DNA from 2 places in the Kitasatospora sp. NPDC088783 genome. Region 2 is predicted to be linked to the other one. Evidence: predicted binding sites of a transcription regulator. Region 2 holds the regulator's gene; the other holds the start of a gene.
What was found. The regulator HrcA, encoded in region 2, represses chaperone genes, less so after heat shock. The targets are predictions, from matches to a motif close to TTNGCACTCNGNNNNNCNGAGTGCNAA.
Positions count from the first base shown of each region.

Region 1: groES (co-chaperone GroES) is a predicted target of HrcA. The motif match lies at 10,819-10,845, and genes of this name have one in related genera.

Region 1 is NZ_JBIVKJ010000008.1:143,565-159,173, forward strand. It holds gene ACIP60_RS22800 (serine/threonine-protein kinase) at 1-1,555, opposite strand, end outside; gene ACIP60_RS22805 (GuaB3 family IMP dehydrogenase-related protein) at 1,810-2,928, opposite strand; gene guaB (IMP dehydrogenase) at 3,104-4,606, opposite strand; gene shbA (RNA polymerase sigma factor ShbA) at 4,909-5,631, opposite strand; gene ACIP60_RS22820 (response regulator transcription factor) at 5,827-6,438, opposite strand; gene ACIP60_RS22825 (WhiB family transcriptional regulator) at 6,974-7,300, shown strand; gene ACIP60_RS22830 (LysR family transcriptional regulator) at 7,458-8,459, opposite strand; gene groL (chaperonin GroEL) at 8,622-10,256, opposite strand; gene groES (co-chaperone GroES) at 10,371-10,676, opposite strand; gene ACIP60_RS22845 (hypothetical protein) at 10,935-11,249, shown strand; gene ACIP60_RS22850 (methyltransferase domain-containing protein) at 11,272-12,450, shown strand; gene ACIP60_RS22855 (polysaccharide deacetylase family protein) at 12,426-13,316, opposite strand; gene ACIP60_RS22860 (hypothetical protein) at 13,385-13,630, opposite strand; gene tsaD (tRNA (adenosine(37)-N6)-threonylcarbamoyltransferase complex transferase subunit TsaD) at 13,642-14,727, opposite strand; gene rimI (ribosomal protein S18-alanine N-acetyltransferase) at 14,720-15,208, opposite strand; gene tsaB (tRNA (adenosine(37)-N6)-threonylcarbamoyltransferase complex dimerization subunit type 1 TsaB) at 15,341-15,609, opposite strand, start outside.
Region 2 is NZ_JBIVKJ010000007.1:118,269-133,877, reverse strand. It holds gene ybeY (rRNA maturation RNase YbeY) at 1-434, opposite strand, end outside; gene ACIP60_RS20885 (PhoH family protein) at 449-1,552, opposite strand; gene ACIP60_RS20880 (ribonuclease Z) at 1,771-2,688, opposite strand; gene ACIP60_RS20875 (HIT domain-containing protein) at 2,692-3,045, opposite strand; gene ACIP60_RS20870 (hypothetical protein) at 3,088-3,246, opposite strand; gene ACIP60_RS20865 (PDZ domain-containing protein) at 3,420-6,617, opposite strand; gene ACIP60_RS20860 (16S rRNA (uracil(1498)-N(3))-methyltransferase) at 6,729-7,472, opposite strand; gene dnaJ (molecular chaperone DnaJ) at 7,589-8,728, opposite strand; gene hrcA (heat-inducible transcriptional repressor HrcA) at 8,810-9,883, opposite strand; gene htpX (zinc metalloprotease HtpX) at 10,186-11,106, shown strand; gene ACIP60_RS20840 (hypothetical protein) at 11,212-11,799, shown strand; gene ACIP60_RS20835 (hypothetical protein) at 11,806-12,504, opposite strand; gene ACIP60_RS20830 (DUF3097 domain-containing protein) at 12,767-13,612, shown strand; gene hemW (radical SAM family heme chaperone HemW) at 13,627-14,856, opposite strand; gene ACIP60_RS20820 (AMP-dependent synthetase/ligase) at 14,926-15,609, opposite strand, start outside.

The sequences.
Region 1 (15,609 bases), on a different contig from region 2:
ACTTGCCGGTGTACGTCCACTCCCAGTCGGCGGCGTTGGTCCAGTCCCGGTAGGCGACGGCCTCCACCCTGACCCGGCGGTAGTCGGTCATCTTCGCGTTGCGGTCGGACTCCTGCCAGTCCTTCAGCGCGCTCGCCCCGGCGGGGCTCTGCCAGTCGACGACCAGCCGCAGCCCGCGACCCTCGAAGCGGCGGCTGGTGGCCCGGTAGTCCGGCCCCTGGTCCGCCATCCACTCGGGCAGCGCGATGCTGAACCCGGACGGGTCCTTGTACACCCGGTACCCGGCGGGTATCTGCCCGGCCGACGGCAGCGGCGACGGCTCCGCGGCGGGCGGCGCGGAGCTCGGGTCCGCGGCCTGCGCGGAGGCCGACGGGCTCGCCGCCGCCGACGGGCTCGCGGACGCCGCGGCCCCGTCCGCGGCGGTGGCGGCGACGGCGCCGTCCCTCCCGCCGTCCCCGTCGCCCCGGGGCCAGAACACCACCAGCGCCGCGATCAGCGCGAGCGCGGCGACCACCGCCGCCCCGGCCAGCAGCGCCCGCCGCCGCGAGCCGAACGGCCCGCCCGCGGGCGGCGTCCCGCCCGTCCGGAGCGGTTCCGTCGCCGTCGCCGTCGCCGTCGGCGTCCCCGGCCCGGACCCGGACCCGGCCGGGGACGAGGAGGGAGCCGCGGACGGATCGGGGGCCGGGGGCGCCGGGACGGCCACCGTCTCGGCCTCGGGCAGCGGCTTCCCGGCGGCGATCAGTTCGAGCAGCGGCCGGGCGGTGTCGGCGTCCATCCGCCGGGCCGGGTCCTTCTCCAGCAGCCCCTCGATGACGCCCCGCAGCGGCCCGGCGTTGCGCGGCTCGGGCAGCGGCTCGGTCATCACGGCGGTGAGGGTGGCCAGCGCGTCGCCCCGGTCGTACGGCGGGACGCCCTCGACCATCGCGTACAGCGTGCCGCCCAGCGACCACAGGTCGGAGGGCGGACCGGGCAGCTTGCCGCGGGCCCGCTCGGGGGCGATGTAGGAGGGGGCGCCGACCAGCATGCCGGTGGAGGTGATGGAGGTGTCGCCCTCGACGCTGGCGATGCCGAAGTCGGTGAGCACGGTGCGCCCGTCCTCGCCGATCAGCACGTTGGACGGCTTCACGTCCCGGTGCAGGATGCCCTGGCGGTGCGCGGCGCCCAGCACCCCGAGCAGGTCGAGGGCGATCCTCGCGGCCCGTTCGGGGGCGAGCGGGCCGTCCTCGGCGACCACGTCGGCCAGCGAGCGGCCGGCGACGAGTTCCATCACGATCCACGGCCGGTCGTCCTCCTCGACCACGTCGAAGACGGTGACGGCCGAGGTGTGCCGGATCCGGGCGGTGGCCTTGGCCTCGCGCAGGGTGCGGACGACCAGCCGGTGTTTCTCGATCTCGTCGACGGTGCCGGTCATCCGGAGTTCCTTGACCGCGACGATCCGGCCCAGCATCTCGTCCTCGGCCCGCCAGACGGTGCCCATGCCGCCGCGCCCGAGCACCTCGCCGAGCCGGTAGCGGTCCGCCAGCAGTCGGCCGGTCGGTTCCTGCGGCTGCGTCATCGGTGCGCTCTCCCCATGGTGTCGCGGCCCTCGGCGGGTGCCCCGGCCGTGACCTGACGGCGTGTCGGACCGCCGAGGGCGGCGGTCGCAGGCCGGAGCCCCCATCATCCCCTGTCCGGCCCCGGCCCGGCCACCCGCCCCCGCGCCCGGCCCCCGGCGGCCGTCCCGGCGCGCCCGTGGCGTAAGGACGGCGGAGGGCCCCCGCCGGTTGCGGCGGGGGCCCTCCGGTCTGCTGACGGTCCGTCAGCGGGGTGTCACCGGGCGGGGTTGACCGTGACCTCGACCCGCTGGAACTCCTTGAGCTCGGTGTAGCCGGTGGTGGCCATCGCCCGGCGCAGCGCGCCGAACAGGTTCATGGTGCCGTCGGGGGTGTGCGACGGACCGGTCAGGATCTGCTCGGTGGTGCCGACGGTGCCCAGGTGCACCCGCTTGCCGCGCGGCAGCTCCTCGTGGACGGCCTCCATGCCCCAGTGGTAGCCCTGGCCGGGGGCGTCGGTGGCGCGGGCCAGCGCGGCGCCGATCATCACCGCGTCCGCGCCGCAGGCCACGGCCTTGGGGATGTCGCCGCTGTAGCCGACGCCGCCGTCCGCGATCACGTGCACGTACCGGCCGCCGGACTCGTCCATGTAGTCGCGGCGGGCGGCCGCGACGTCGGCGACGGCGGTGGCCATCGGCACCTGGATGCCCAGCACGCCCCGGGTGGTGTGCGCGGCGCCGCCGCCGAAGCCGACCAGCACGCCGGCCGCGCCGGTCCGCATCAGGTGCAGCGCGGCGGTGTAGGTGGCGCAGCCGCCGACGATCACCGGGACGTCGAGCTCGTAGATGAACTGCTTGAGGTTGAGCGGCTCGGCCGCGCCCGAGACGTGCTCGGCCGACACCGTGGTGCCGCGGATCACGAACACGTCGACCCCGGCGTCCACCACGGCCTTGGAGAACTCGGCGGTGCGCTGCGGCGAGAGCGCCGCGGCGGTCACCACGCCCGAGTCACGGACCTCCTTGATCCGCTCCTTGATCAGCTCGGCCTTGATCGGCTCCGCGTACACCTCCTGCAGGCGCCGGGTCGCCACCGCCTCGTCGGGGATGGCGGCGATCTCCGCCAGCAGCGGGCGCGGGTCCTCGTACCGCGTCCACAGCCCCTCCAGGTTCAGCACGCCCAGGCCGCCCAGCTGCCCGATCGCGATCGCCTGCTCCGGCGACACCACGCTGTCCATCGGCGCGGCCAGGAACGGCAGTTCGAAACGGTAGGCGTCGATCTGCCAAGCGATCGAGACCTCCTTCGGGTCACGCGTACGGCGGCTGGGGACGACGGCGATGTCGTCGAAGGAGTACGCCCGGCGGCCGCGCTTGCCTCGCCCGATCTCGATCTCAGTCACTTCGAGCCCTTCTGCTGCTTTCCATCTCCCGACCGGGTCCCCCCGGCCACGCCCCCAAGTATCCCGCACCCTCCCCACCGGCCCCGCCAGGGGCGCACCCGCTCCCCCGGACGGCGGGGACCCGCCCGGGCCGCGTCAGCTGCGGCCCGGGCGGGTCCCGTACGGCGGAGGCGTCTCAGCGCGCGTTGTAGTTCGGCGCCTCGACGGTCATCTGGATGTCGTGCGGGTGGCTCTCCTTGAGGCCCGCCGAGGTGATCCGGACGAACCGGCCCTTGGTCTGCATCTCCTCGATGCTCGCCGCGCCCACGTACCCCATGGTCTGCCGCAGGCCGCCGATCAGCTGGAACAGCACCGCGGAGAGCGGGCCGCGGTAGGGCACCTGGCCCTCGATGCCCTCGGCGATCAGCTTCTCGTCCGAGGAGACCTCGGCCTGGAAGTAGCGGTCCTTGGAGAAGGACTTCGCCTGGCCGCGGGTCTGCATCGCGCCCAGCGAGCCCATGCCGCGGTACGACTTGAACTGCTTGCCGTTGATGAAGAGCAGCTCGCCGGGCGACTCCTCGCAGCCGGCCAGCAGCGAGCCGAGCATCACGGTGTCGGCGCCGGCGCACAGCGCCTTGCCGATGTCGCCGGAGTACTGGAGGCCGCCGTCGCCGATGATCGGGACGCCCGCGTCCTGGCAGGCCTGCGCGGCCTCGTAGATCGCGGTGACCTGCGGGACGCCGACGCCGGCGACCACGCGGGTGGTGCAGATCGAGCCGGGGCCGACGCCGACCTTCACGCCGTCCACGCCGGCGTCCAGCAGCGCCTGCGCGCCGTCCCGGGTGGCGACGTTGCCGCCGACCACGTCCACCGGCACGGCGGACTTGATCTTGGAGATCCAGGACAGCGCGTTGTGCGAGTGCCCGTGCGAGGTGTCGACGACCAGGAAGTCCACGCCCGCGCCGACCAGCGCCTGGGCGCGGTCGAAGGCCTCGGCGGAGGCGCCGACGGCGGCGCCCACCAGCAGCCGGCCCTCGGCGTCCTTGGCGGCGTTCGGGTACTTCTCGGCCTTGACGAAGTCCTTGACGGTGATCAGGCCCTTGATCCGGCCCTCGTCGTCGACCAGCGGCAGCTTCTCGATCTTGTGGCGGCGCAGCAGCCCGACCGCGTCCTCGCCGGAGATGCCGACCTTGCCGGTGATCAGCGGCATCGGCGTCATGATGTCGGCGACCTTGCGGCTGCGGTCGGTCTCGAAGGCCATGTCGCGGTTGGTGACGATGCCCAGCAGCTTGCCCTCGGCCGTGGCCACCGGCACGCCGGAGATCCGGAACCGGGCGCACAGCGCGTCCGCCTCGGCCAGCGTCGCCTCCGGGCCGACCGTGATCGGGTCGGTGACCATGCCGGACTCGGACCGCTTCACCAGGTCGACCTGGTTGACCTGGTCCTCGATCGAGAGGTTGCGGTGCAGGACGCCGACGCCGCCCTGGCGGGCCATCGCGATCGCCATCCGGGACTCGGTGACCTTGTCCATCGCCGCGGACAGCAGCGGGATGTTGACCCGCACGTTCCGGGAGATCCGCGAGGAGGTGTCCACCTGGTTGGGCAGCACCTCGGAGGCCCCGGGCAGCAGCAGGACGTCGTCGTACGTGAGTCCGAGCATCGCGAACTTCTCGGGTACGCCGGCGGCGTTGTAAGACATGGGGAACCTTCCGTGGCGGGCCGTCGTTCTGCGCACGGGCGCCCGGCTGTCACCGGCCGCCAAGACGCCCGGCGCGCTGGAGGAACCTCCGAAGGGGCCCCGCGCGCACCGGAGAAACTTTGGCGACCCGACCAGGCGCCGATACCCCATGGTACTGGTGACGCGGGGTAGGTCGTCGCGCCCTCTTGACAACGCCCGCCCGGCCGCGCTTCATTCCGCGCGGTCCACGCGCGTCCAGCAGCACGGACGGGCACACCGGCCGACGGGCCGGGGGGGGGAGGACCGGAAGGACCGGCCGGGGTTCAGCCGCTCTCCTCCGCCAGCGCCCGCAGCCGGGACAGCGCCCGGTGCTGGGCCACCCGCACCGCGCCCGGGGACATCCCGAGCACCTCGCCGGTCTCCTCCGCCGACAGCCCGTCCGCCACCCGCAGCAGCACCAGCTCGCGCTGGCGGGCCGGCAGGTAGGACAGCAGCTCCTTGATCCACTCGGCGTCGCTGGAGAGCAGCGCCCGCTCCTCGGGGCCGAGCGAGTCGTCCGGCGTCTCCGGCAGGTCGTCCGGCGGGATCACCGTCGAGCCGGGCCCGCGCATCGCGGCCCGCTGCAGGTCGGCGATCTTGTGCGCGGCGATCCCGTACACGAAGGCCTCGAACGGGCGCCCGGTGTCCCGGTAGCGGGGCAGCGCGCAGAGCACCGCGACGCACACCTCCTGGGCCACGTCGTCCACGTGGTGCCGGGCCCCGCCGGGCAGCCGGACCAGCCGGCCGCGGCAGTAGCGCAGCGCCAGCGGGAGCACGTAGCCGAGCAGCGCCTCGATCGCCGGGCCGTCGCCGCGGACCGCCGCCGCGACCAGTTCGGCCACCTCGGGCGACGTCCCCGCGCCGAGCACGGGCGGGCGGGCCGCCGCTCCCGACGGGCCGTCGGGTCCGGTCAACGGACCGCCCGGTGCCGACGACGGATCGGCAGCCGCACCCCCGGGGGCGGGCTGCACCGGGTCGGGCCCGGCGGCCTCCTCGTCGTCACGCATCGGTCCATGGTGCCTGGTCGGGCCGGAAAACGCGGCACCGCGTCCGGACTTGTGCATCGGAACGTTATCCGTCGCCGCGTGCACCGTGCCGCCTCCCCTGCCTGTCCGCTGGTCCCCGAGGTGCTCCACTACTCCATGGTGCAGCCTCGGGACCACAACGTCACACGTCCGAGCGAGCGCAGTTCGCGCGTCCGCTCAGCGGACCAGGCCCCAACGGAAGCCCAGCGCCACCGCGTGCGCGCGGTCCGAGGCGCCCAACTTCTTGAACAGCCGCCTGGCGTGCGTCTTCACGGTGTCCTCGGACAGGAACAGCTCGCGGCCGATCTCGGCGTTGGAGCGGCCGTGGCTCATCCCCTCCAGCACCTGGATCTCACGGGCCGTCAGGGTCGGCGCGGCGCCCATGTCCGGGCTGCGGAGCCGGCGCGGCGCCAGGCGCCAGGTCGGGTCGGCCAGCGCCTGGGTGACGGTGGCCCGCAGCTCGGCGCGCGAGGCGTCCTTGTGCAGGTAGCCGCGGGCCCCGGCGGCGACCGCGAGGGCCACGCCGTCCAGGTCCTCGGCGACGGTGAGCATGATGATCCGGGCGCCCGGGTCGGCCGACAGCAGCCGGCGGACCGTCTCCACCCCGCCGAGGCCGGGCATCCGGACGTCCATCAGAACGAGATCGGAACGGTCGGCCACCCAGCGGCGGAGGACCTCCTCACCGTTCGTCGCAGTGGTCACCCGGTCCACGCCGGGCACGGTCGCCACCGCGCGGCGAAGCGCCTCCCGGGCGAGCGGGGAATCGTCGCAGACGAGTACGGATGTCATGACCGTCGTCCTCCGCAGCAGATCCGCGTCACGTTGAGCCTCCTGGCTGGTACGAACCTCTCCGACACGGCCCCGGGACGGACCCGTTCCGATCGCCTCGCTGCGCGACCGGTCCCGATGTCCTGCGCCCTCTGACCGCCTCCGCACATCCAACGACCGTCACTCGAATGAGTTACGGCTTCACGTCCATCTCCACCACTGTACGTGGCCAACCCATCACGCAAGAGCCACCTCGCGGTGCACACGCCGCACTTTTGTGCAGCTCGCGCGCGGTGCCCGCGCCGCGCGCGCCCTCCGGAGGCGCTCCGCGCCCGGCGGGACACCCGATCGACGCAGCATCCGGGTTCAAACCTCTTGCCCCTTTTGTCCGTTTTTATAGCTTCTGTCAGGTCATTGACTGATTCGTCGGACTGTGGGTGACTTGTCGGTGTAGTGGGCGTAAGTCATATTTCCAGGTGTCCGTACCGGCCCGGTGCCGCCTCGCCGCGACAGTCGCGGCCGGCCGCCGGGTCCCGAGCCATGAAGGGAATGAGCCATGGCAGATTTCTCCCGCCTCCCCGGCCCCAACGCAGACCTCTGGGACTGGCAGCTCTCCGCCGCCTGCCGCGGCGTCGACAGCTCACTGTTCTTCCACCCCGAGGGCGAACGCGGCGCGGCCCGGACCTCGCGCGAGACGAGCGCCAAGGAGGTCTGCATGCGCTGCCCGGTGCGCGTCAAGTGCGCGGCCCACGCCCTCGCCGTCCGCGAGCCCTACGGGGTCTGGGGCGGCATGACCGAGGACGAACGCGAGGAGCTGCTCGGCCGCTCCCGCAACCGGCTGGCCGAGGTCCCGCTGGCGATGCCGCAGACCGTCCGCCGCTGATCCGCCGCCGCTCCCGCCGGTCCCGGTCCGTCGCCGCTCCCCCGCCGGTGCCCCCGCCGGTCCCCCGCACCGCAGCGGCCGTCCCCGCCGCCGCGGCCCGCGTCCCCGGCCGCGCCACCCTGACGCGTCGCCCGCCCGTCCCCGGTCGGTGCCGCGCTCAGCGGGCCGCGGCCGACGCCGCGAGCTGGTCCAGCATCAGCGCCACCGCCGGGACCTCCGCCAGGTCCGGCAGGGTCAGCGCCACCACCTCGCGCCGGGCCGGCTCGCCCGAGGCCACCCGCACCGGTACGGCCGCCACCCCCGGGTGCCGCACCGACTCCAGCGCCAGCCCCGGCAGCACCGCCACCCCCAGGCCCGCGCCGACCAGGCCCACCACCGCCGGGTAGTCGTCCGTGGCGAACTCGATGGCCGGCGCGAAGCCCGCGTCCGCGCACAGCTCCACCAGGTGGCCCCGGCACTGCGGGCAGCCCGCGATCCACTGCTCGGCCGCCAGCTCCGCCAGGTCCACCGGGTCGCCCTCGCCCCGGCCCCCCAGCGGGTGGCCCGCCGGGACGAGGCCCACCAGCGGATCGTCCAGCAGCGGGCGCACCACCAGCTCGGACCAGTCGTTCGCGGCCGCCGTCGCCGCCGCCTCCAGCGCCGCCTCGGCCCGCGCCTCGCGCAGCGTCGCGTGCGGGGACGGCAGGCTCAGCCCGCCCTGCGAGTCCGGGTAGCGGAAGGCCAGCGCGACCTCGCACTCGCCGCCGCGCAGCATCGCCAGCGCCTGGGTCGGCTCCGCCTCCACCAGCGAGACCCGCACCCCCGGGTGGGCCGCCCGCACCTGGGCCACCGACCGCGGCACCAGGGTCGAACTGGCCGTCGGGAACGAGACCAGCCGCACCCGCCCCGCCCGCAGCCCGGCGATCGCCGCGACCTCCTCCTCGGCGGCCGAGAGCCCCGCGAGGATGCCGTCCGCGTGCCGCAGCAGCACCCGCCCGGCCTCGCTCAGCTGCATCTCCCGCCCCGACCGCACCACCAGCGGGGTGTCCACCGCCTTCTCCAGCGCCTTCATCTGCTGGCTCACCGCGGGCTGCGTGCACCCCAGCTCCCGCGCGGCGGCGGAGAACGACCCGGTCCGGGCGACGGCGTGCAGGACGCGGAGGTGGCGGGCTTCGATCACGCCGTCAACTGTAGGGGAGGCGCGAAGTGCGCCGGGAACGCGAAAGCAGGGGCGCGAGGTCCCGGCGGTCCGGGCCGCGCACCACGGGGGTGCGGGGCCGGTCGCGCAGTTCCTCGCGCCCCTGCTTTCGCTGCGCCGCTTCAGCGGCTAGCGCTCGGTGCTTCAGTGGCTGTGGCCGTGGCCGCCGTGCGAGTGGCCGTGGCCGGCGCCCTCTTCCTCTTCCTTCTTCTCCACCACGAGGGTCTCGGTGGTGAGCAGCAGGGAGGCGATGGAGGCGGCGTTCTCCAGGGCGGAGCGGGTGACCTTGACCGGGTCGATGACGCCGGCCTTGACCAGGTCGCCGTACTCGCCGGTGGCGGCGTTGTAGCCCTGGCCGGGCTCCAGGTCGGCGACCTTGGAGGTGATGACGTAGCCCTCCAGGCCGGCGTTCTGGGCGATCCAGCGCAGCGGCTCGGCGAGCGCCTTGCGGACCACGGCGACACCGGTGGCCTCGTCGCCGGTCAGGCCGAGGCCGTCCTCCAGGACCTTCGCGGCGTGCACCAGCGAGGCGCCACCGCCGGCCACGATGCCCTCCTCGACCGCGGCGCGGGTCGCGGAGATGGCGTCCTCCAGGCGGTGCTTGCGCTCCTTGAGCTCGACCTCGGTGGCCGCGCCGACCTTGATCACGCAGACGCCGCCGGCCAGCTTGGCGAGGCGCTCCTGGAGCTTCTCGCGGTCCCAGTCGGAGTCGGTGTTGGCGATCTCGGCCTTGATCTGGGCGACCCGGCCCGCGACCTCGGCGGAGTCGCCGGCGCCGTCGACGACGATGGTCTCGTCCTTGGTGACGGTGATCCGGCGGGCGCTGCCGAGCACCTCCAGGCCGACCTGGTCGAGCTTGAGGCCGACCTCCTCGGAGACGACCTGGCCGCCGGTGAGGGTGGCGATGTCGCCGAGGATGGCCTTGCGGCGGTCGCCGAAGCCGGGGGCCTTGACCGCGACCGCGTTGAAGGTGCCGCGGATCTTGTTGACCACCAGGGTGGAGAGGGCCTCGCCGTCGACGTCCTCGGCGATGATCAGCAGCGGGCGGGAGCCGCCGGCCTGCAGGACCTTCTCCAGCAGCGGCAGGAGCTCCTGGATGGAGGAGATCTTGCCCTGGTTGATCAGGACGTACGGGTCCTCCAGGACGGCTTCCTGGCGCTCCGCGTCGGTGACGAAGTACGGGGACAGGTAGCCCTTGTCGAACTGCATGCCCTCGGTGAACTCGAGCTCGACGCCGAAGGTGTTGGACTCCTCGACGGTGATCACACCGTCCTTGCCGACCTTGTCGATCGCCTCGGCGATCAGCTCGCCGACCTGGGTGTCCTGGGCGGAGAGGGAGGCGACGGCGGCGATGTCGTCCTTGCCCTCGATCTCGCGGGCCACCGAGAGCAGGTGCTCGGAGACGGCGGCGACGGCCTTGTCGATGCCCTTCTTCAGGGCGGCCGGGCCGGCGCCGGCGGCGACGTTGCGCAGGCCCTCGTTGACCAGGGCCTGGGCGAGCACGGTGGCGGTGGTGGTGCCGTCGCCCGCGACGTCGTTGGTCTTGGTGGCGACCTCCTTGACCAGCTGCGCGCCGAGGTTCTCGTACGGGTCGTCGAGCTCGACCTCGCGGGCGATGGTCACACCGTCGTTGGTGATGGTGGGGGCGCCGAACTTCTTGTCGATGACGACGTTGCGGCCCTTGGGGCCGATGGTCACCTTGACGGTGTCGGCCAGCTTGTTGACGCCGCGCTCCAGCGAGCGGCGGGCGTCCTCGTCGAACTGCAGGGTCTTCGCCATGATCCCGTTTCCTCAGGGGTAGGTCTGCGTACGTGGAGCAACAACCGCGCCCCGGGCCCCTGTCAGTGCGACACGGATCCGGGGCGGGCTGGGACGTCTAGTTGTCGGACGTCTTTACTTCTCGATGATCGCGAGGACGTCGCGGGCCGAGAGGACGAGGTACTCCTCGCCCTGGTACTTCACCTCGGTGCCGCCGTACTTCGAGTACAGGACGATGTCACCGACGGCGACGTCGAGCGGCAGACGCTGACCGTCCTCGAAGCGGCCCGGGCCGACGGCCAGGACGACGCCCTCCTGGGGCTTCTCCTTGGCGGTGTCCGGGATCACCAGGCCGGAGGCGGTGGTGGTCTCGGCGTCGAGCGGCTGGACCACGATGCGGTCCTCGAGCGGCTTGATGGCAACCTTGCTGCTGGTGGTCACGTCCGAGCTCCCCTTCGGAGATTACGGGGTTGTCTAACAGGTAGGTGGCGATTGCGCGCGGCCGCCGTCGCGGGGGTCGGACACGCTTCATCGCGTTAGCACTCTCCCTGGGGGGAGTGCCAGGTATGACCTTAGGACGCCGTTAGCACTCAGTCAACCAGAGTGCCAACGAAGTCGCGTCCGAGTTTCCGTTCGACCCGGTCGGTTCCGAGTACGGGTACTCAGGCGGCGCGCGAATCCCCTTGCGACGATCGGGACATGACGAAGGAGCGCCCCTCCACGGGGCGGGACGTGTGGCACGCGGTGTGGTTGCTGGCGCTGGCGGTGCCGCTGCTGTGCGCGGTGCCCTACGCGGTCATGGTGCTGGTGTTCGCGCTGGCCGGGGCCGGGGAGCGCGGGGGCGGGGCGGGCCTGGCGGTGCTGCTGTGCGGCGCGGTGACGGCGCTGGAGCTGGGGGTGCCGGTGGCGTCGGTGGTGGTGACCGCCCGGCGGGGCTACCGGATCGCGCCGCTGGCGGTGGGGCTGGCCGGGCCCGCGCTGGCGGCGGCCGTGCTCGCGGTGCCGGCGCGCTGACCGGAGCCGCGACAATGGTGCGGTGGAGATCGAGTCGTTCCGGGCGCTGCTGACCGAGCAGGGGCAGGCGCTGCTGGCCGAGTTGCGGGGGTTCACGGCGGCCGGGGAGCTGGCGCTGGCGACCAGGATGCGGCGGGAGTACCCGGCGGAGCTGGTGCGGGCGGCGTTCGAGCAGGCCCGGTTGCGGCAGCGGGCGGAGGCGAAGTTCGGGGCGGACGCGGCGTCGATGTACTTCACCCGGCACGGGGTGGAGCAGGCGACCAGGCGGTCGGTCGCCGAGTGGCGGGCGGGGCGGTTCGCGGCGCTGGGGGTGCGGCGGCTGGCCGACCTGTGCTGCGGGATCGGCGGGGACGCGATCGCGCTGGCCCGGGCCGGGATCGCGGTGCTGGCGGTGGACCGGGACGAGCTGACCTGCGAGGTGGCGCGGGCGAACGCGGCGGCGCTGGGCGTGGCGGAGCTGGTCGAGGTGCGCCGCGCGGACGTCGCGGACGTCGACACCGCGGGCTTCGACGCGGTGTTCACCGACCCGGCGCGGCGCACCTCGAAGGGCCGGGTGTTCGACCCGGAGGCGTACTCGCCGCCGCTGTCCTGGGCGGTGGAGGCGGCCCGGCGCACCCCGTTCGGGGCGTTGAAGGTGGCGCCGGGCATCCCGCACGAGCTGGTGCCGGCGGGCGCCGAGGCGGAGTGGGTGTCGGACCGCGGCGAGGTCAAGGAGGCGGTGCTGTGGTTCGGCACGGCCGCCGCCGAGCCGTACCGGGCGACGCTGCTGCCGGGCCCGCACTCGCTGTCCGGCGGCGCGCTGCCGGACCCGCCGGTGGGCCCGGTGGGGCGCTACCTGTACGAGCCGGACGGGGCGGTGATCCGGGGCCGGATGGTCGCGGAGGTGGCGGAGCTGACGGGCGGCCGGCTGATCGACCCGATGATCGCGTACGTCACCTCGGACGAGCTGCGCCCGACGCCGTACGCGCAGGCGTACGAGCTGACCGACGTGCTGCCGTTCCAGGTCAAGCGGCTGCGGGCGCTGGTGCGGGAGCGCCGGATCGGCACCGTGGTGATCAAGAAGCGCGGGGCGTCGGTGGTGCCGGAGGAGCTGCGGCGGCAGGTGAGGCCGGCCGGGCCGAACGCGGTGACGGTGATCGTGGCCCGGACGGCGGGCGGGCCGGTGATGATGCTGGGTCAGCCGGTGGGCCCGGCCAGGTAGTCGTCGAGGCGGGCGACCGCGAAGCCCTGCTCCTGGATCCGGGCGAGCAGTTCGCCGAACATCCCGGTCATGGTCTCGCCCTTGAGCTCGGACGGGCCGCGGAAGTGGGCCAGGATGATGTCGCCGTTGCGGAGCTTCTTGTCGGCGGCCTGGTACTGCATGTCGTGGATCTGCATGGACTCCCGCCAGAGCACGACGGCGCGCGGCCCGCACTCCTGGACGGCGGTGTTCAGGGCGGGGGTGTTCGCGCCGTCGCCGTAGGGCGGGCGGAACAGGTAGGGGGCGGTGCCGTACTGCTCGGTGAGGGCGGCCTGGTCGTCGCAGACCTGGGCCTTCTGCTGGGCGGGGCCGAGCTTGCTCATCACCGGGTGGCTGACGGTGTGGTTCTGGATGCTGTTGCCGAGCGCCTGGAGCGGTTTGAAGTAGGCGTAGTCGTTCTTGACGATGTCCTTGGTCAGGAACATCGTGACCGGGACCTTGAGTTCGGTGAGCATCTCGACGAACTTCGGGTCCTTCTCGGCCCCGTCGTCGAGGGTGATGAAGACGACCTTGTCGGTGGTCGGGACTTCGCTGAACACCGGCACCTGGCCGGACCCGGTGAGCTTGATCGGCCGGTCGGCGGGCGGCGCGGGCGCCTTGGGCATCGGCTTGAGGCCCCACTTGGCCCAGGCGGCCTCGGGCACCGCGTCCTGCGCGGGGGCCGACGGGGTGCCGGTGCCGGAGGGGGCCGGGGTGCCGGGGGCGGCGACCGGCGCGGCCGGGACGGGGGGCCGGTCGGCCGCCCCGGAGCCGCTGCCGCACCCGCTCGCCGCCAGCAGTACCGCGAGGGCGCCCGCCCCGTACCCGACCCGTACCCGCTGCTTCACCGGTTGTCCCCCGCTCGTCCTCGACACGCGTGTCGATCATAGGACGATCGGATTTGGCTGCCCGGTTGCTACCCCGCGTCCGTGCGGGTGAAGGTCCAGCGGTGCACCGGGCGGGCCAGCAGGTGCGCGGGCGGTTCCGGCACCGGCCGCGGCTCGCCCGCCCACAGCGCGATCAGCAGCACCCGCTCGCCCGGCGCGGTGAACAGCTCGACCCGCTCCAGGCCGGCCGCGCCGCGCACCGCGGGCAGCGCGGACTCCCGGGCCCAGGCGTGCAGTTCGGCCCCCCGGCCGGCCGCCGCCCGGGCCTCCCACATGGCCGCCAGGGTCACTTCAGGGCCTCGTGCGCGTGCGCGTGGAAGCCGCCGTGCTCGCCCGGCACGTGCGTCTCGGTGACCGGCAGCGAGGAGTCCGCCGACAGGTCGAAGGAGGACGGGGTGCGATTGCGCCGCACCATCTCGGCGCCGAGCGCCGCCACCATCGCGCCGTTGTCGGTGCACAGGCCCGGCCGCGGCACCCGCAGCACGATGCCCGCCCGGTCGCAGCGCTGCTGCGCCATCTCGCGCAGCCGGGAGTTGGCGGCCACGCCGCCGCCGATCATCAGGTGGTCGACGTCGTTGTCCTTGCAGGCCCGGACCGCCTTGCGGGTCAGCACGTCGGTCACCGCCTCCTGGAAGGACGCCGCGACGTCCGCCACCGGCACCGGCTCGCCGGCCCGCCGCCGGGCCTCCACCCAGCGCGCCACGGCGGTCTTCAGCCCGGAGAACGAGAAGTCGTACGCGGGGTCGCCCGCGTTGTTCAGCCCGCGCGGGAAGGCGATCGCCGAGCCGTCGCCCTCCCGGGCCATCCGGTCCACCACCGGCCCGCCCGGGAAGCCCAGCCCGAGCACCCGCGCCACCTTGTCGAACGCCTCGCCGGCCGCGTCGTCGATGGTCGCGCCCAGCGGCCGCACGTCGGAGGTGATGTCGCCGCTGAGCAGCAGCGAGGAGTGCCCGCCGGAGACCAGCAGCGCCATCGTCGGCTCCGGCAGCCGGCCGTGCTCCAGCTGGTCCACGCAGATGTGCGAGGCCAGGTGGTTGACGCCGTACAGCGGCTTGTCCAGCGCCCACGCGTACGCCTTGGCCGCGCTCACGCCGACCAGCAGCGCGCCCGCCAGGCCCGGCCCGGCGGTGACGGCGATGCCGTCCAGGTCGCTCGCCTTCACCCCGGCGGTGTCCAGCGCCCGCCGGATGGTCGGCACCATCGCCTCCAGGTGCGCCCGGCTGGCGATCTCCGGGACGACGCCGCCGTACCGGGCGTGGTCGTTGACGCTGGAGGCGACCGCGTCGGCCAGCAGGGTGGTGCCGCGGACGATGCCGACGCCGGTCTCGTCGCAGGAGGTCTCGATGCCGAGGACGAGGGGTTCGTCAGCCATTGTGATGATCCTTCAGATCGCTTGCTTCACTTGCGTCGCTTGCCAGGTGGTCCAGACGCATCACCAGTGCGTCCACGTTGGCCGGCTGGTAGTAGCCCCGCCGGATGCCGACCGGCTCGAACCCGAACCGCTCGTACAGCCGCTGCGCGCGCAGGTTGTCCACCCGCACCTCCAGCAGCAGTTCGGCGCAGCCGCGCCGGACCGACTCCTCGACCAGCTCCGCCAGCAGCAGTGCCCCGAGCCCCGCCCCCTGGTGCTCGGAGTCCACCGCGATGGTCTGCACGTCGCTGTCCGGGCCGACCGCCATCAGCCCGGCGTAGCCGACCGGCGCGCCGCCGCCGTCGACGGCCACCACGTAGTGCCGGCTCCCGCCGGGGAACGCCTCCGCCAGCTCCGACCAGTACATCCCGCGCGACCAGGCGTCCTCGGGGAACAGCCGGTGCTCCAGCACCATGACGGGCTCGATGTCCCACCACCGCATCGGCCGCAGCGCGTACCTAGCCACGCCGGCCGACCGCCCCGGCGAGAGCGCGGCGAACCGCGCGGAGCGGTAGGGCACGGCCGGCCGGGTCCGCGGACGGCGAGCCGTGGCCCTCCGGGCGGCGCACGCGCCTCACGCCGGAAGCACCGCCTTGTACCCGGCGGGGACCTGGGCGTCCGGCCGCCGCAGGTACAGCGGCGCGTTCGGCAGCAGCTCCCGGCCGGCGGCCAGCTCGCGGACCGCGAAGTCGGCCAGCGCGCCCGCCGAGACGTGCTCGGGGCCGCTGGCCGCGGGCAGCGCGTACAGCAGGGCGCCCGCGCCGACCGTCCGCGGGCCGGGGTCGATCTCGGCCGGGCGGTCCACCGCGGGGCCGCCCACCCGGGTGCCGTCGGCGTCGTAGG
Region 2 (15,609 bases):
AGGATCCGCTTCTGCAGCGCGAACATCTCGCGCTCCTCGTCGGGCTCCTCGTGGTCGTAGCCGAGCACGTGCAGCACCCCGTGGACGGTGAGCAGCTGCAGCTCCTCGTCCATCGAGTGCTTGGTGGGGGCGGCCAGTCCCTGCTCCTTCGCCACCTCGGGGCAGAGCACGATGTCGCCGAGCAGGCCCTCCGGCAGGTCCTCGCCCTCCTTGCCCGGACGCAGCTCGTCCATCGGGAAGGACATCACGTCGGTCGGTCCTGGCAGGTCCATCCACTGGACGTGCAGCTCCGCCATCGACTCGCTGTCGTAGAGGATCACGGAGAGCTCGGACTGCGGATGGATCCGCATCTGGTCGAGGGCGTAGCGGGCGACGTCGAGGATGGACTCCTCGTCGACGTCCCACCCGGACTCGTTGGCGATGTCGATCGACATGGAGGGCTCAGTACTCAGCTTTCGGTGCGATGGGACTGGCGGGGCGCCCGGGCGCCCCGTCGTTGGGCGGGTTTGCGGTCGCCGGACTCCTCGGCCTCCTGCCGGGCGTCCCAGCGTTCGTACGCATCCACGATGCGGCCGACCAGCTTGTGCCGCACCACGTCGGTGCTGGTCAGCACCGAGAAGTGGATGTCGGGCACGTCGGCGAGGATCTCCTGGACGACCTTGAGGCCGGAGCGGGTGCCGCCCGGCAGGTCGATCTGGCTGGTGTCGCCGGTCACGACCACCCGGGAGTTGAAGCCCAGGCGGGTCAGGAACATCTTCATCTGCTCGGGCGAGGTGTTCTGCGCCTCGTCGAGGATGATGAAGGCGTCGTTCAGGGTGCGTCCGCGCATGTACGCCAGCGGGGCCACCTCGATGGTTCCGGCCGCCATCAGCCGGGGGATCGAGTCCGGGTCCATCATGTCGTGCAGCGCGTCGTACAGCGGGCGCAGGTACGGGTCGATCTTCTCGTAGAGGGTGCCGGGCAGGAAGCCCAGCCGCTCCCCCGCCTCGACGGCCGGCCGGGTCAGGATGATCCGGTTGACCTCCTTGGCTTGCAGCGCCTGGACGGCCTTGGCCATCGCCAGGTAGGTCTTGCCGGTGCCGGCCGGGCCGAGGCCGAAGACGATGGTGTGCTTGTCGATCGCCTCGACGTAGCGCTGCTGGTTGACCGTCTTGGGGCGGATGGTGCGGCCCCGGTTGGACAGGATGTTCGCCGTGAACACCTCGGACGGGGCCGGGCTGGCCGGGTCCTCGGCGGCACTCCTGAGCATGGTGATGGAGCGCTCCACGGCGTCCTCCGTCAGGGGTTGGCCGGTGCGCAGCACCAGCATCATCTCGGTGAAGAGCTGCTTGACGAGCGCGACCTCGGCGGGCGAGCCGGTGGCCGTCACCTCGTTTCCGCGGACGTGGATGTCGGCACCCGGGAAGCCCTGCTCGATCACCCGCAGGAGCGAGTCGGCGGCACCCAGCAGGGTGACCATCGGGTGCTTCTCCGGAATGACGATCCGGGTGCTGGTGGACGCCTCGTCGGGGCGCCGCTGTCCGTCGGTTCGGGTCTGCGGTGTGTCAGTCATGGGTCGGCGCTGCGGCCTGCCTCATCCCAATCCGTCGTGTCGTGTGGCTCGGGCTCTCCGGGTCACCAGGGTACGCCGCGCGGGTGTTCGCCGGAGCGGCGCGGCGGCTTCGATGGTGGGGTCTTTCGCCCCGATGTGCGAACGGTTTTCCGCACCTCGGGGGCCGGGGCCGCCGGTGGCGGCCGGCCGGGGCCGGGCGGCGGTCGACGGCGCGGTGGTCAACGGCGCGGCGGGACGGGGACCCGGGCCAGGTCCTCGGCGACCACGATCTCGCCGTCGAAGTGCCGGGCGGCCTCGGCCAGGTGCCCGGCCAGGTCGGGGTAGCGCTGCGAGAAGTGGGTGAGCACCAGTCGCCGCACCCCGGCCGCGGCGGCCACCCGGGCGGCCTGGGCGGCGGTCAGGTGGCCGTGCTCCTCGGCGAGCGCGGCGTCCTGGTCGAGGAAGGTCGACTCGATCACCAACAGGTCGGCGCCCTCGGCGAGTTCGGCCACGCCGTCGCAGAGCCGGGTGTCCATCACGAACGCGAACCGCTGCCCGGGCCGGACCTCGCCGACCTGCTCCGCGGTCACCGTCCGCCCGTCCACCTCGACCCGGCCCTCGCGCTGGAGCACGCCCACCGCGGGGCCCCGCAGGCCGAGTTCGCGCAGCCGCTCGGGCCGCAGCCGGAAGCCGTCCGGCTCGGTCAGCCGGTAGCCGAACGACTCCACGGGGTGCGAGAGCCGCACCGCCTCCAGCGCGAACGGCGCGCCCGGCGCGGGGAGCGGGCCGGAGCCGGCGATCGGGTGCTCGCGGATCTCGGCCGTCGGGTGGTAGGCGCTGGCGTGCCGCAGCCGCTCGAAGAACACCTGCCCGGACGCCGGGTAGTACGCGTCCACCGGGTGCGGCACCCGGTCCAGGTTGATCCGCTGCACCACCCCGGGCAGGCCCAGGCAGTGGTCGCCGTGGAAGTGCGAGACCGCGATCCGGGTGATCCCGGTGGCGCTCACCCCGGCCAGCAGCATCTGCCGCTGGGTGCCCTCCCCCGGGTCGAACAGCAGCCCTTCGCCGTCCCACCGCAGCAGGTACCCGTTGTGGTTGCGGTGCCGGGTCGGCACCTGGCTGGCGGTGCCCAGGACGACGAGCTCACGCTGCGACAACGCTCAGACCAGTCCCTCGGTGAGCGGCTTCCCGCCCAGCACGTGCACGTGTGCGTGGAAGACCGTCTGCCCGGCCTCCGCACCGGTGTTGAAGATCAGCCGGTACGACTCCAGGCCCTCGCCGCGCGCCGCCTCGCCCGCCTCGGTGAGCAGCTCGGCCGCGATCAGCGGCTCGGCGGCGGCCAGTTCGGCCGCGTTCGAGTGGTGCACCCGCGGGATCACCAGCAGGTGCGCGGGCGCCTGCGGGTTGATGTCCCGGAACGTCAGCGTCCGTTCGGTCCTGCGCACCACGGTCGCCGGGACGTCCCCCGACGCGATCTTGCAGAACACACAGTCCGCCTGCGGCTCGCCGGCCATCTCCCGCGCTCCTCACCTGGATCCGTCACTGGTGCCACGACCTTACAGCGGTCGGCGCACCACGATCCGGTAGGTCCGGTGTTCCCGGTGGTCCTCGTCGAAGTCCCCGCAGGAGCTCCGGCAGTTGTCGACCGTCAGCTCGGTGCCGCCGCGGCCCTCCGCCCGGATCGGGCGGGGGGTCCGCAGGCGCGGCGCCCTCATCCCCGGCGTCCGCACGCGCGGCGGCTCACGCGGCGCAGTTCGAGGAGCGCGGCCACCGCCGCCAGCCGGTCGGCCGCCGGGGCGCCGTCGGCCGGGCCGGCGGCTCCGGCGGTTCGGCGGCGGCCCGGAGCCCGGCTGGCGGAACGTCTCCCGGGCCGGTCGGTCCGCGCCGGTCAGTCCAGGCCGGGCGCGGTCTTGGCGGGGGTGCGGGCCAGCGACTCCAGGGCGAGCCGGACGGCGGTCTCCAGCTGGGGGTCGCGGCCGGCCGCCCAGTCGTGCGGGGCGATCGGCACCTCGACGTCGGGGGTGACCCCGCGGTTCTCCAGCTGCCAGCCGTAACCCTCCAGCCAGAAGGCGTACTTGGGCTGGGTGACCAGCGTCCCGTCGACCAGCGTGTACCGGCTGTCGATGCCGATCACGCCGCCCCAGGTGCGGGTGCCGACCACCGGGCCGATGCCGAGCGCCTGGATCGCCGCGTTGACGATGTCGCCGTCGGAGCCGGAGAACTCGTCGGCCAGCGCCACCACCGGGCCGCGCGGGGCGTCGCCGGGGTAGGGGTCGGGGCGGGCCAGGTCGCGGCCGTGGTTCCAGCCGACGATCCGGCGGGCCAGCTTCTCCACGATCAGCTGGGAGGTGTGACCGCCGCGGTTCTCCCGCAGGTCCAGCACCACGCCGTCCAGGGACATCTCGAAGCGCAGGTCGCGGTGGAGCTGCGCCCAGCCCGCGCTCTGCATGTCGGGGACGTGCAGGTAGCCGAGCCGGCCGCCGGACAGTTCGCGGACGGCGGCCCGCCGCCCGGCCACCCAGTCGTGGTAGCGCAGCGCCTCCTCGTCGTCGAGCGGCACCACGACGGGGTGCCGCTCGCCGCCGTCCCGGCCGCTGACGGTGAGCTCGACGGGGTGGTCGGCGGTGCCGGCCAGCAGCGGGGCGGGGCCGGTGACCGGGTCGACCGGGCGGCCGTTGACGGCCAGGATCGCGTCGCCGGGGCGGACCGCCGCGCCGGGGGCGGCCAGCGGGGAGCGGGCCCGCGGGTCGGAGGACTCGCCGGGCAGCACCCGCGCCACCCGCCACACCTCGCCGTCGCGCACCAGGTCCGCGCCGAGCCGGCCCTGCTGCCGGGCCGGTTCGGCGCCGCGGCCGGGCGGCAGCACGTACGCGTGCGAGGTGCCGAGCTCGCCGACCGTCTCCCACAGCAGGTCGACCAGGTCGGAGCGGCTGCCGACCCGTTCGACCAGCGGCCGGTAGCGGTCCAGGACGCCCGCCCAGTCGACGCCGGAGAGGTCGGCGCGCCAGAAGTTGTCGCGCATCAGGCGGCCGTTCTCGTCGAACATCTGCCGCCACTCGGCGGCCGGGTCGACGGTGACCCGGACCCGGTCGAGGTCGACCTCGGTCTCCTCGTCCTCCGCGGCCTTCTGGTCGGCGGGCACGATCCGCAGCGCGCCGTCCTCCAGCACGGCCAGCCGGGTGCCGTCGCCGCTGACGCCGAAGGTGTCGACGCCGCTGAGCAGTTCCTCCGCCCGGCGCCTGCGCAGGTCGAACCGCTCCAGCGCGGTCCGGGCCGGCTCCTCGTCCAGGGAGGCGGCGCTGTCGCCGAGTTCGCCGCTGAACGGGTACCTGGTCCAGAGCACCGCGTCCTTCGCGGCGCGCAGCACCCCGAACCGGCCCGCCTCCACCGGGAACGGCACGATCCGGTCGGCCAGGCCCTCCAGGTCGACCCGGGTGCTCGGCGCGGCCTCCTTCTCCCCGTCCTTGGCGTCCTCCTCCTCGCCGCCGGCCGGCCGCCCGCCGCGCCGCGGGCCGAACGGCGACGGGGTGTCGGCGGCCAGCGTCAGCAGGTACGGGCGGGTGCCGCCGGGGAAGGACAGGTCGAAGGCGTGCTGGTCGTACACCGGGTCGAAGGCGCGCACCGAGAGGAACGCCAGGTGCTTGCCGTCCGCGGTGAAGGCCGGCGAGTAGTCGTGGAAGCGCTGCGGGGTGGCCTCGCTGACGGTGCGCGAGGTCAGGTCGGCGAGCATGACCTGCCGCAGCGACCACGGGCCGAGCACCGGCTGCGACCAGGCCAGCCACCCCGAGTCGGGGCTGAACACCAGCCCGGAGACCTCGCCGTCGCCGCTGCGCGCCAGCTCGTTGACCGCGCCGTCGCTGAGCGCCACCAGCAGCACCCGGCCGTCGTGCGAGGCCACCGCGAGCTGCCGGCCGTCCGGCGAGACCGCCAGGCCGCGGACCCGGCCGAGCCGCCCGGCCGCCAGCCGCCGGCGCTCCGCGCCCAGCACCGCCGGGGCGTACTCCAGCGCGTCCTCGCCCTCCGCGTCGGTGACCCACACCGCGCCCTGCGCGCCGTCCTCGCCGGGGACGGCCCGGGCCAGCCGGGCCCGCGCCCCCGGCGTCTCGTCCAGCACCCGGGCCGGGCCCTCCCGGTGGGTCACCCAGTGCACGGTGCCGCGCACCACCACGGCCGCGGCCCGGCCGGTGCGGTCCGGGGCGGCGCTCTCCACCTGCCCGGCGGCAGGCGTCGGGTGCGGCTGCCGCCGGGTGCGCGGCCCGGCCGTCCGGACGTCCAGCCGGCGCGCCCCGGCGCCCTCCAGGTCGTCCAGCAGCCACAGCTCGCCGGCGCTCTGCCAGATCACCCGGGTGCCGTCGGTGGACGCCTGCCGGGCGTAGAACCCGTGGTCCGCCGGGCCGTGCGCCCGCAGGTCGGAGCCGTCCGGGAGGCTGGAGTACAGCCGTCCGACGCCCTCGTGGTCGGAGAGGAACGCGACCCGGTCGCCGACCCACATCGGGCACTCCAGCTGCCCGTCCAGCCCGGCGTGCAGGCGCTCGAACCGCGCGCCGCCGATCCACAGCTTCCCGGCCCGGCCGCCCCGGTAGCGCTTCCAGTGCGCGGCCTCCCGGTTGTGCGTGCCCAGCAGCACCCGTCCGCCGGCGGCGCCCTCCGGCACCGGTTCGAACGCCAGCGAGCCGATCGGCCCGTACGGCAGCCGGGTCGGCTCCCCGCCGTCCAGCGGCACCGCGAACGCCCAGGTCCGCCGGACGGTCTCCTGCCCCGCGGTGGTGATCGCGATCGGCCGCCCGTCCGCGCTCCACCCCACCAGCGCGGTGGACGGGCTCCCCCAGTACGTCAACCGCCGGGCCGCGCCGCCCTCCACCGGTGCCACGTGCACCTCCGGCGCACCGTCCCGGGTCGAGGTCCAGGCCAGTGACCGCCCGTCCGGGGCGAACCGCACCGCCCCCGAGGGCGCCTGGTCCGCCGTCAACCGCCAGGCCCGCCCGCCGTCGACGGGCGCCAGCCAGACGTCGTCCTCGGCGACGAAAGCCACGGCGTCGCCGTGCAGGTGGGGGTGGCGCAGATAGCCGCGCGTCGATTCCGTCATCCTGCCACCCTAGGCGGCGCGGCTCACGGATCGTCAGAGGTTGCGGGAGCCCGCGACCCGCGGCCGGGGCGGCGCGTCCCGGCTCCCGGCGCCGGGTCCGGAGGAGCGGGCCTACCCCCAGCGGCCGGTGCGGCCGAGCAGCAGGGAGCCGGCGGCGACGCCCGCCGTGGAGGTGCGCAGCACGGAGGGACCCAGCCGGTACGGCGCGGCGCCGGCCTCGGCGAAGGCGGCGAGCTCGTCCGGGGAGACGCCCCCCTCGGGCCCGACCACCAGGACGATCTCGCCCCCGGCCGGGAGCTGCGCGGTGGCGAGCGGCAGCGCGCCCTCCTCGTGCAGGACGGCCGCGAAGTCCGCGGCGGCGAGCAGCGGCAGCAGCTGCCGGGTGGTCACCGGGTCGCTGACCTCCGGGAAGCGCAGCCGGCGCGACTGCTTGCCGGCCTCGCGGGCGGTGGCCCGCCACTTGGCGAGCGCCTTGGCGCCGCGCTCGCCCTTCCACTGGGTGATGCAGCGGGCGGCGGCCCAGGGCACGACCGCGTCGACGCCGGCCTCGGTCATGGTCTCGACGGCGAGCTCGCCGCGGTCGCCCTTGGGCAGCGCCTGGACGACGGTGATCCGGGGCGCGGGGGCGGGCTCGTCGCGGACGGCGGTGACCAGGACGTCGAGGGCGTCCTTGCCGTGCAGCGCGGCGACGGTGCCGTCCGCGCCGCGGCCGCGCCCGTCGGCGAGGGTGAGCGCCTCGCCGGGCTCCAGGCGCTTGACGGCGACGGCGTGCCGGCCCTCGGGGCCGTCCAGCCGGACGGTGGCGCCGGGGGCGGCCCCGGTCAGGTCGTCGACGACGAACACCGGTGCGGTCATCGGTACAGCAGCCCTCTCAGCAGTGGGTCGTCCGGCGGAACGGGCCGGGAGCGGCGAGGTCCTCGACCTCGCCGCTCCCGGCCCGGGAGGCCCCTCCGGCGCGGGAGGGGCGGGTCTCACCGGCCGTTGAAGGCGTCCTTCAACCGGGAGAACAGGCCCTGCTGGCCGGGCGCGAACTGCCCGGACGGACGCTCCTCGCCGCGCAGCAGGGCGAGCCGCCGCAGCAGGTCCTCCTGCTCCGGGTCGAGCTTGGTGGGCGTCTGCACCTCGACGTGCACTATCAGGTCGCCCCGGCCGCCGCCGCGCAGGTGGGTGATGCCCCGGCCGTGCAGCGGGATCGACTGGCCGGACTGGGTGCCGGGCCGGATGTCGACCTCCTCCAGGCCGTCCAGGGTCTGGAGCGGCACCTGGGTGCCGAGCGACGCGGCGGTCATCGGGATGGTGACGGTGCAGTGCAGGTCGTCGCCGCGCCGCTGGAAGGTCGGGTGGCTGGTCTCGGCGATCTCCACGTACAGGTCGCCGGCGGGGCCGCCGCCGGGGCCGACCTCGCCCTCGCCGGCCAGCTGGATCCGGGTGCCGTTGTCGACACCGGCCGGGATCTTGACCGTGAGGGTGCGGCGGGCGCGGACCCGGCCGTCGCCGGCGCACTCGGGGCACGGGGTGGGGACGACGGTGCCGAAGCCCTGGCACTGCGGGCAGGGGCGGGAGGTCATGACCTGGCCCAGGAAGGACCGGGTGACCTGGGAGACCTCGCCCTTGCCGCGGCACATGTCGCAGGTCTGCGCGGAGGTGCCGGGCGCGGCGCCCTCGCCGTTGCAGGTGGTGCAGGTGACGGCGGTGTCGACCTGGAGTTCCTTGGTGGTGCCGAACGCGGCCTCCTCCAGGGTGATCTCCAGCCGGATCATGGCGTCCTGGCCGCGGCGGGTGCGCGAGCGGGGGCCGCGCTGGCCGGTCGCGGCGCCGAAGAAGGCGTCCATGATGTCGGAGAAGCCGAACCCGGCCGCGCCCGCGCCGAAGCCGCCCGCGCCGCCGCCGTTCGGCGACAGCGGGTCGCCGCCGAGGTCGTAGACCTGACGCTTCTGCGGGTCGGAGAGCACCTCGTAGGCGGCGTTGATCTCCTTGAACCGCTCCTGCGTCTTCGGGTCCGGGTTGACGTCCGGGTGCAGTTCACGGGCGAGGCGCCGGAACGCCTTCTTGATCTCGTCCTGCCCCGCGTCGCGTCGGACGCCGAGTACCGCGTAGTAGTCCGTGGCCACCAAATGCTCCGGTTTGTTCCGCCTCTAGAAGTGCCTGCGACAGCACGCTGCTTGTTGCGCCGTTCCGCTGCGGCCGCGCCGTTACGACTCCGCCAGGATCTGGCCGACGTACCGTGCCACCGCGCGCACCGCCCCCATTGTGCCCGGGTAATCCATCCGGGTCGGACCGATCACTCCCAGCTTTGCCACGCTCTGGTCGCCCGAACCGTAACCGACCGAGACCACCGACGTGGAATTGAGCCCCTCGTGCGCGATCTCGTGGCCGATCCGGACCGTCATCGCCGAGTCCGCCGTCTCGCCCAGCAGGCGCAACAGCACCACCTGCTCCTCCAGCGCCTCCAGGACCGGCCGGATGGTGAGCGGGAAGTCATGGCCGAAACGCGTCAGGTTGGCGGTGCCCGCCAGCATGATCCGTTCCTCGTTCTGTTCGGCCAGCGCCTCGAACAGGACCGTCAGCACGGTGCTGACGGCGGGCCGGTCGGCGGGCTCGAAGCTCGCCGGCAGGTCCTCCAGGACGGTCGGCACCTCGGGCAGCCGGCAGCCGCCCGCCATGCCGTTGAGCCTGGCCCGCAGGTCTCCGAGCAGGGCCTCGCCGACCGGGGCCGGGCAGTCGACCATCCGCTGTTCGACCCGGCCGGTGTTGGTGATCAGCACCAGCATCAGCTTGGTCGGGGTGAGCGACACCAGTTCGATGTGCCGCACGGTGGAGCGGGTCAGCGACGGGTACTGGACCACCGCGACCTGCCGGGTGAGCTGGGCGAGCAGCCGCACCGTCCGGGCCACCACGTCGTCCAGGTCGACCGCGCCCTCCAGGAAGTGCCGGATCGCCCGGCGCTCGGGGGCGGTCATCGGCTTGACCTCGGCGAGCCGGTCGACGAAGAGCCGGTAGCCCTTGTCGGTGGGGATCCGGCCCGCGCTGGTGTGCGGCTGGTGGATGTACCCGTCGTCCTCCAGCGCGGACATGTCGTTGCGGACCGTGGCCGGGGAGACGCCGAGGTTGTGCCGCTCCACCAGGGCCTTGGAGCCGACCGGCTCCTCGGTGCCCACGTAGTCCTGGACGATCGCCCGGAGCACCGCGAGGCGCCGCTCGTCGAGCGGACGGGCGGTCGGGCGCGTGTCGATCAGTCGGCCGTCGGGCTTGCCGTCGTCCGGCATGGGGCACGCACCTCCGTCGTCGTCCGTTGACCCGGTGTCTGACCCGGCTTGGCACTCCACTGGTCAGAGTGCCAGGACCGTACCTGCCAGTGTACGGCCCGGGCCTGACGGCAGGAACGGTCCGCCCCCGTGATCCTGGACCGAAGGACCGGCGACGCGCCCGGGACGTGTCGCTTTCCCACCGAATTCCCATCGTTTCGGATGGTGCCCGCGGGGCCGCCCGGTGGCAGCATCGAAGGCGAGCGGGGCGGACGGCGCGGCAGCGCGGTCCGGCACCGCGCGAGGCACGAGGAGGAGCAGCGATGTCGGTGCCACAGCACTCCAGGTTCACCCCCGACCGCGGGCTGACCGGCCGGATGGTCACCACCATGTTCCTGATCGGGCTGGTCTACGTGGGCTTCACCGGCCTGCTGATCGTGCTGCTGCGCGGCGCCTGGCCGCTGGTGGTGCTGATCTCCGGCGGCCTGTTCGTCGCGCAGTTCTGGTTCTCCGACAAGATCACCGAACGGGCGATGGGCGCCCACCAGGTCACCCCCGAGCAGTACCCGCAGCTGCACGGCGCGGTCGACCGGCTGTGCGCGCTGGCCGACATGCCCAAGCCGCGGGTCGCGGTCGCCGACAACGACATGCCCAACGCCTTCGCCACCGGCCGCAACCCGCAGAACGCGGTGATCTGCGTGACCACCGGCCTGCTGCGCCGGCTGGAGCCGGAGGAGCTGGAGGGCGTGCTGGCCCACGAGCTGTCGCACGTCGCGCACCGGGACGTCGCGGTGATGACGGTGGCCGGGTTCCTCGGCGTGCTGGCCGGCGCGATGACCAGGATCGCCCTGTACGGCGGCATGATGGGCGGCGGCAACCGCAACAGCAACGACCAGAACGCGGCGATCGCCATGGTGCTGATCCCGCTGGCCTCGATGGTGGTGTACGCGATCAGCTTCCTGCTCACCAGGCTGCTGTCCCGCTACCGCGAGCTGGCCGCCGACCGGGCCGCCGCCCAGCTGACCGGCCGGCCCGCCGCGCTGGCCTCGGCGCTGACCAAGGTGACCGGGCAGATCTCCGCCATCCCGACCAAGGACCTGCGCCGGGCCCAGCCGTACAACGCCTTCTACTTCGCCCCGGCGCTGAGCGCCAGGGAGACCGCCTCCCAGCTGCTCTCCACCCACCCCTCGCTGGAGCAGCGCCTCGCCCAGCTGCGGAAGGTCTCCGACGAACTCGGGCACTGAACCCGCCCCCGCCGGAGCGACCGCGGCCACCGCGGCCACTGCGGCCACGGAAATCACCGAAGTCACCCGAAGTCACCCCAAGTCACCGAAGAAGGAGCTCGCGGCGTGGGATTCCTGGACGCCCTGTTCGGCCGGACCAAGCCGGTGAAGCCCGACCTCGACCAGCTGTTCGGCATCCCGTCGGCGGCGCTGACCCTGCAGGCCGCCAAGGGGTTCCTCCCGACCGGCCTGGGCTCGGTCTGCTTCGCCGCGGTCGAGGGCGCGGCCTTCACCGAGGTGCAGCAGCAGGTGCGGGCACTGCTGGACGCGGACACCGGGCGCGGCGGCGTCCCCGTCGAGGCGTCCCGGGACGGGTACGGGTACTCCTGGCTGCTCTCCCGGCACACCCCCGAGGAGCTGCCCGACCTGGTCAACGACCTGCACGCGGTCAACAGCGAGCTGGAGGCGAACGGTTTCGGGCCGCAGCTGCTCTGCTCGCTGGTCGCCTTCCGGGACGCCGAGGGCCGCTCGCTGGCCCTGGTGTACCTGTACAAGCGCGGCACCTTCTACCCGATGTGCAAGGTCGCCGGGCAGGAGAAGCGGGACAACCCGCTGGAGATCGAGGTCTCCCACCTGCTCCGCGACGACCTGCGGATCGAGCCGGACCTCTCCCGCTGGTTCCCGGTCTGGGGCGCGCCGGGCCTGGAGGACTGACCCCCGTCAGTGCGCCCGGGCCCGGTACGCCTGCACGGCGGCGTCCAGAACGGTCTGCAGGTCGTCGGTCGGCCGGTCGGTGCCGACCTGCTGCACCGTCAGGACCACGTCGCCGAACCGGACGAACGCGGTCTCGTCGACCCACGGGTGGACGCCGTCGGGCGGCGGCATCGAGGTGATCCGCACCCGCAGGCTGTCGCCGACCTGGATCGCGGTCGCGCTCTCCTGCAACACCGAGCCGTCCACCAGCACCGTGCTGAAGTCCGCGCAGCGTCCGACCGCCGCACGAACCGCGTCCAAGGCGGCGGCCGCCCGTCCGAACGGGTAGCGGTCGAGCACCTCCTGCCCGCCCCAGCCGAAGTCGTCGTCGCCGACGGGTTGGCGCTCCAGGCCCACCGCGACGTCCTCCAACGGCTTGGCGTGCGTGGTCAGGAAGGACGTGATGCCCAGCTCGGAACAGGGCATCGACTCCAGCGGCTCGGTGTTCGGCACGTAGGTGGAGGCGGCGCTCGGCGCGCGGGTGGTGGTCGACTCCACCTCCGAGGTGTTCAGGGTGAAGCCCTTCGGCAGCCGGTCCGCCGTCAGCAGGTCCGCGCGCAGCGACGGCGGCGCCGGATCGGCCTTCTTCGAGCCGTCGGCCGTACAGGCCGTCCCGCCCAGCAGCAGCACTGCGGCGACCGCCGCCACCTGCCAGCGCCCGTTCATCGTTCCGTCCCCGCTCCTGCGTGATCATCGGAGTGTGATCGTCGGGCAATGTCCCACACCGGTGACGGCCTCCCGCTCCCGGGGTGGCACCCGTGACCGACCGGACCGCGCCGGATCCACCTCGGCGACACCACGGCCGCCCACCTCGACGGCCTCGATGGCCGGGCCCGCACCCTCGCCCCGCCGACGTCCTCGCCACCGCCGCCCCCGCACCCGTGCTGACGCGACGTCAGGCCGACCGACGTTTCGTAGACTGCGATCCATGCGGAGCAGGGAGTACGGGCCGGATCTGACCCCGCCGTGGAAGCGGCAGCAGCCCGCGCCGGAGGTGGCGGCGGAGCGGGACCTGGTGGTGGAGGAGGCGGCGACCGGGTTCTGCGGGGCGGTGGTGCGCTGCGAGCGGACGGCCGAGGGGTTCACCGTCACGCTGGAGGACCGGTTCGGCAAGCACCGGGTGTTCCCGCTGGTGCCGCGCGGGTTCCTGCTGGAGGGGCGGGTGGTGACGCTGGTGCGGCCCGCCGCGGCGGCGCCGGCCGCGCCGCGCGGTCCGGGGCGCACGGCGTCCGGTTCGGTCGCGGTGCCGGGGGCGCGGGCCCGGGTGGCCCGCGAGTCGCGGATCTACGTCGAGGGCCGGCACGACGCCGAGCTGGTCGAACGGGTCTGGGGCGACGACCTGCGGATCGAGGGCGTGGTGGTGGAGTACTTGGAGGGCGTGGACGACCTGCCCGCCATCGTCGAGGCGTTCGCCCCCGGCCCGGGCCGCCGGCTGGGCGTGCTGGTCGACCACCTGCTGCCCGGCACCAAGGAGCACCGGATCGCCGCCCGGGTGACCGGCGAGCACGTCCTGGTGGTCGGCCACCCCTACGTCGACATCTGGCAGGCCGTGAAACCCGCCGGGCTGGGCTTCGCGGCCTGGCCGGAGGTGCCGCGCGGCGAGGTGTGGAAGGAGGGCGTCTGCCGCCGGCTGGGCTGGCCGGTGGACACCCCCGCCGCCTGGAAGCGCATCCTCGCCTCGGTCGACGGCTGGAAGGACCTGGAGCCGGAACTGCTCGGCCGGGTCGAGGAGTTGATCGACTTCGTCACGCTGCCGGGCGGCGGCGGGGCCTGAGTCCCCGGTCCGGGTCAGTCGACCAGGTCGCGGACCACCCCGTCCGCCAGCAGCCGTCCGCGCAGGGTCAGCGCGGCCCGGCCCGCCGCGTACGGGGCGGGCTCCAGCAGGCCGTCGGCGAGGGCCCGGTCGGCGGCGGCCCGGCCGTCGGGGGTGAGCAGGTCGAGCGGGCAGCCCTCGGCGAGGCGCAGTTCGAGCAGGATGCGCTCGACCCGGCGGTCCTCGTCGGCCAGCACCTCGCGGCCGAGGGCGGGGGTGCGCCCCTCGGCGAGGGCCTGGGCGTACGCGGCGGGGTGCTTGGCGTTCCACCAGCGGACGCCGCCGACGTGGCTGTGCGCGCCGGGGCCGGCGCCCCACCAGTCGGCGCCGGTCCAGTACAGCTCGTTGTGGCGGCAGCGGCCCTCGGGGGTGGTGGCCCAGTTGGAGACCTCGTACCAGGCGTACCCGGCGGCGGTCAGCGCCCGGTCGGCCATCAGGTAGCGGTCGGCGTGCACGTCGTCGTCGATCATCGGCAGTTCGCCGCGCTTGACCCGGGCGGCGAGGCGGGTGCCGTCCTCGACGATCAGCGAGTACGCGGAGACGTGGTCGGGGCCGGCGCCGATCGCCGCGTCCAGCGAGGTCTGCCAGTCCTGGTCGGACTCGCCGGGGGTGCCGTAGATCAGGTCCAGGTTGACGTGGTCGAAGCCGGCCGCGCGGGCCTCGGCGACGCAGGCCTCGGGGCGGCCGGGGGTGTGGTGGCGGTCGAGCAGGGCGAGCACGTGCGGGCGGGCGCTCTGCATGCCGAAGGAGATCCGGTTGTAGCCGCCCGCGCGCAGTTCGGCCAGGTAGGCCGGGTCGACGGACTCCGGGTTGGCCTCGGTGGTGACCTCCGCGCCGGGGGCGAGGCCGAACTCCTCGCGCAGCGCGGCCAGCATCCGCACCAGGTCGCGGGCGGGCAGCAGGGTCGGGGTGCCGCCGCCGAGGAAGACCGTCTCGACCGGCAGCGCGGTGTCGCCGAGGACCCGGCGGGCCTGCCGGATCTCGGCGATCACGTTGTCCGCGTAGGTCTCCTGCGAGGCGACCGCGCCGGAGGAGCGCAGTTCGGTGGCGGTGTAGGTGTTGAAGTCGCAGTAGCCGCAGCGGCTGGCGCAGTACGGCACGTGCAGGTAGAAGCCGAACGGCCGCTCGCCGAGTCCGTGCAGGGCGTGGGCGGGCAGCGAGCCGTCGGACGGCACCGGTTCGCCGTCGGGGAGTGCGGAGGGCATGCGTCCATTGTCCGGTAGCGGCCGGCGAAACCCGAAAAGGGTCCGCCGGCCGCACCGGACGGGCGGGGCTCAGGCCTCGTTGGTGCCCGCGTACATCGCGCTGACCTCGTCGGCGTACGTCCGCTCGACCACCGGGCGCTTGATCTTCAGGCTCGGGGTGAGCTCGCCGTGCTCGATGTCCAGGTCGCGCGGGAGCAGCGCGAACTTCTTGATCGTCTGCCAGCGCTGGAGCTCGCCGTTGAGGCGCTTGACGAAGCCGTCGATCAGCTCGACGGTGGCCGGGTCGGCGACCACCTCGGCGTACGGCTTGCCGGCCAGGCCGTGCTCGGCGGCCCACGGCATGATCACCGTCTCGTCCAGGCCGATCAGCGCGGTGCAGTAGTTGCGGCCGTTGCCGATCACCAGGATGTTGCTGACGAACGGGCAGATCGCCTTGAACTTGCCCTCGACCTCGCTGGGCGCGACGTACTTGCCGCCGGAGGTCTTGAACATGTCCTTCTTGCGGTCGGTGATCCGCAGGTAGCCGCCCTCGCCGAGCTCGCCGATGTCGCCGGTGTGGAACCAGCCGTCCGGCTCCAGCACCTCGGCGGTCTGCTCGGGCATCCGGTGGTAGCCGCGCATGACGCCCGGGCCGCGCAGCAGGATCTCGCCGTCCTCGGCGATCCGCACCTCGGTGCCGGGCAGCGGCAGGCCGACGGTGCCGACCCGGAAGTCCTCGGCCCGGTTGACCGTGGAGCCGGCCGAGGTCTCGGT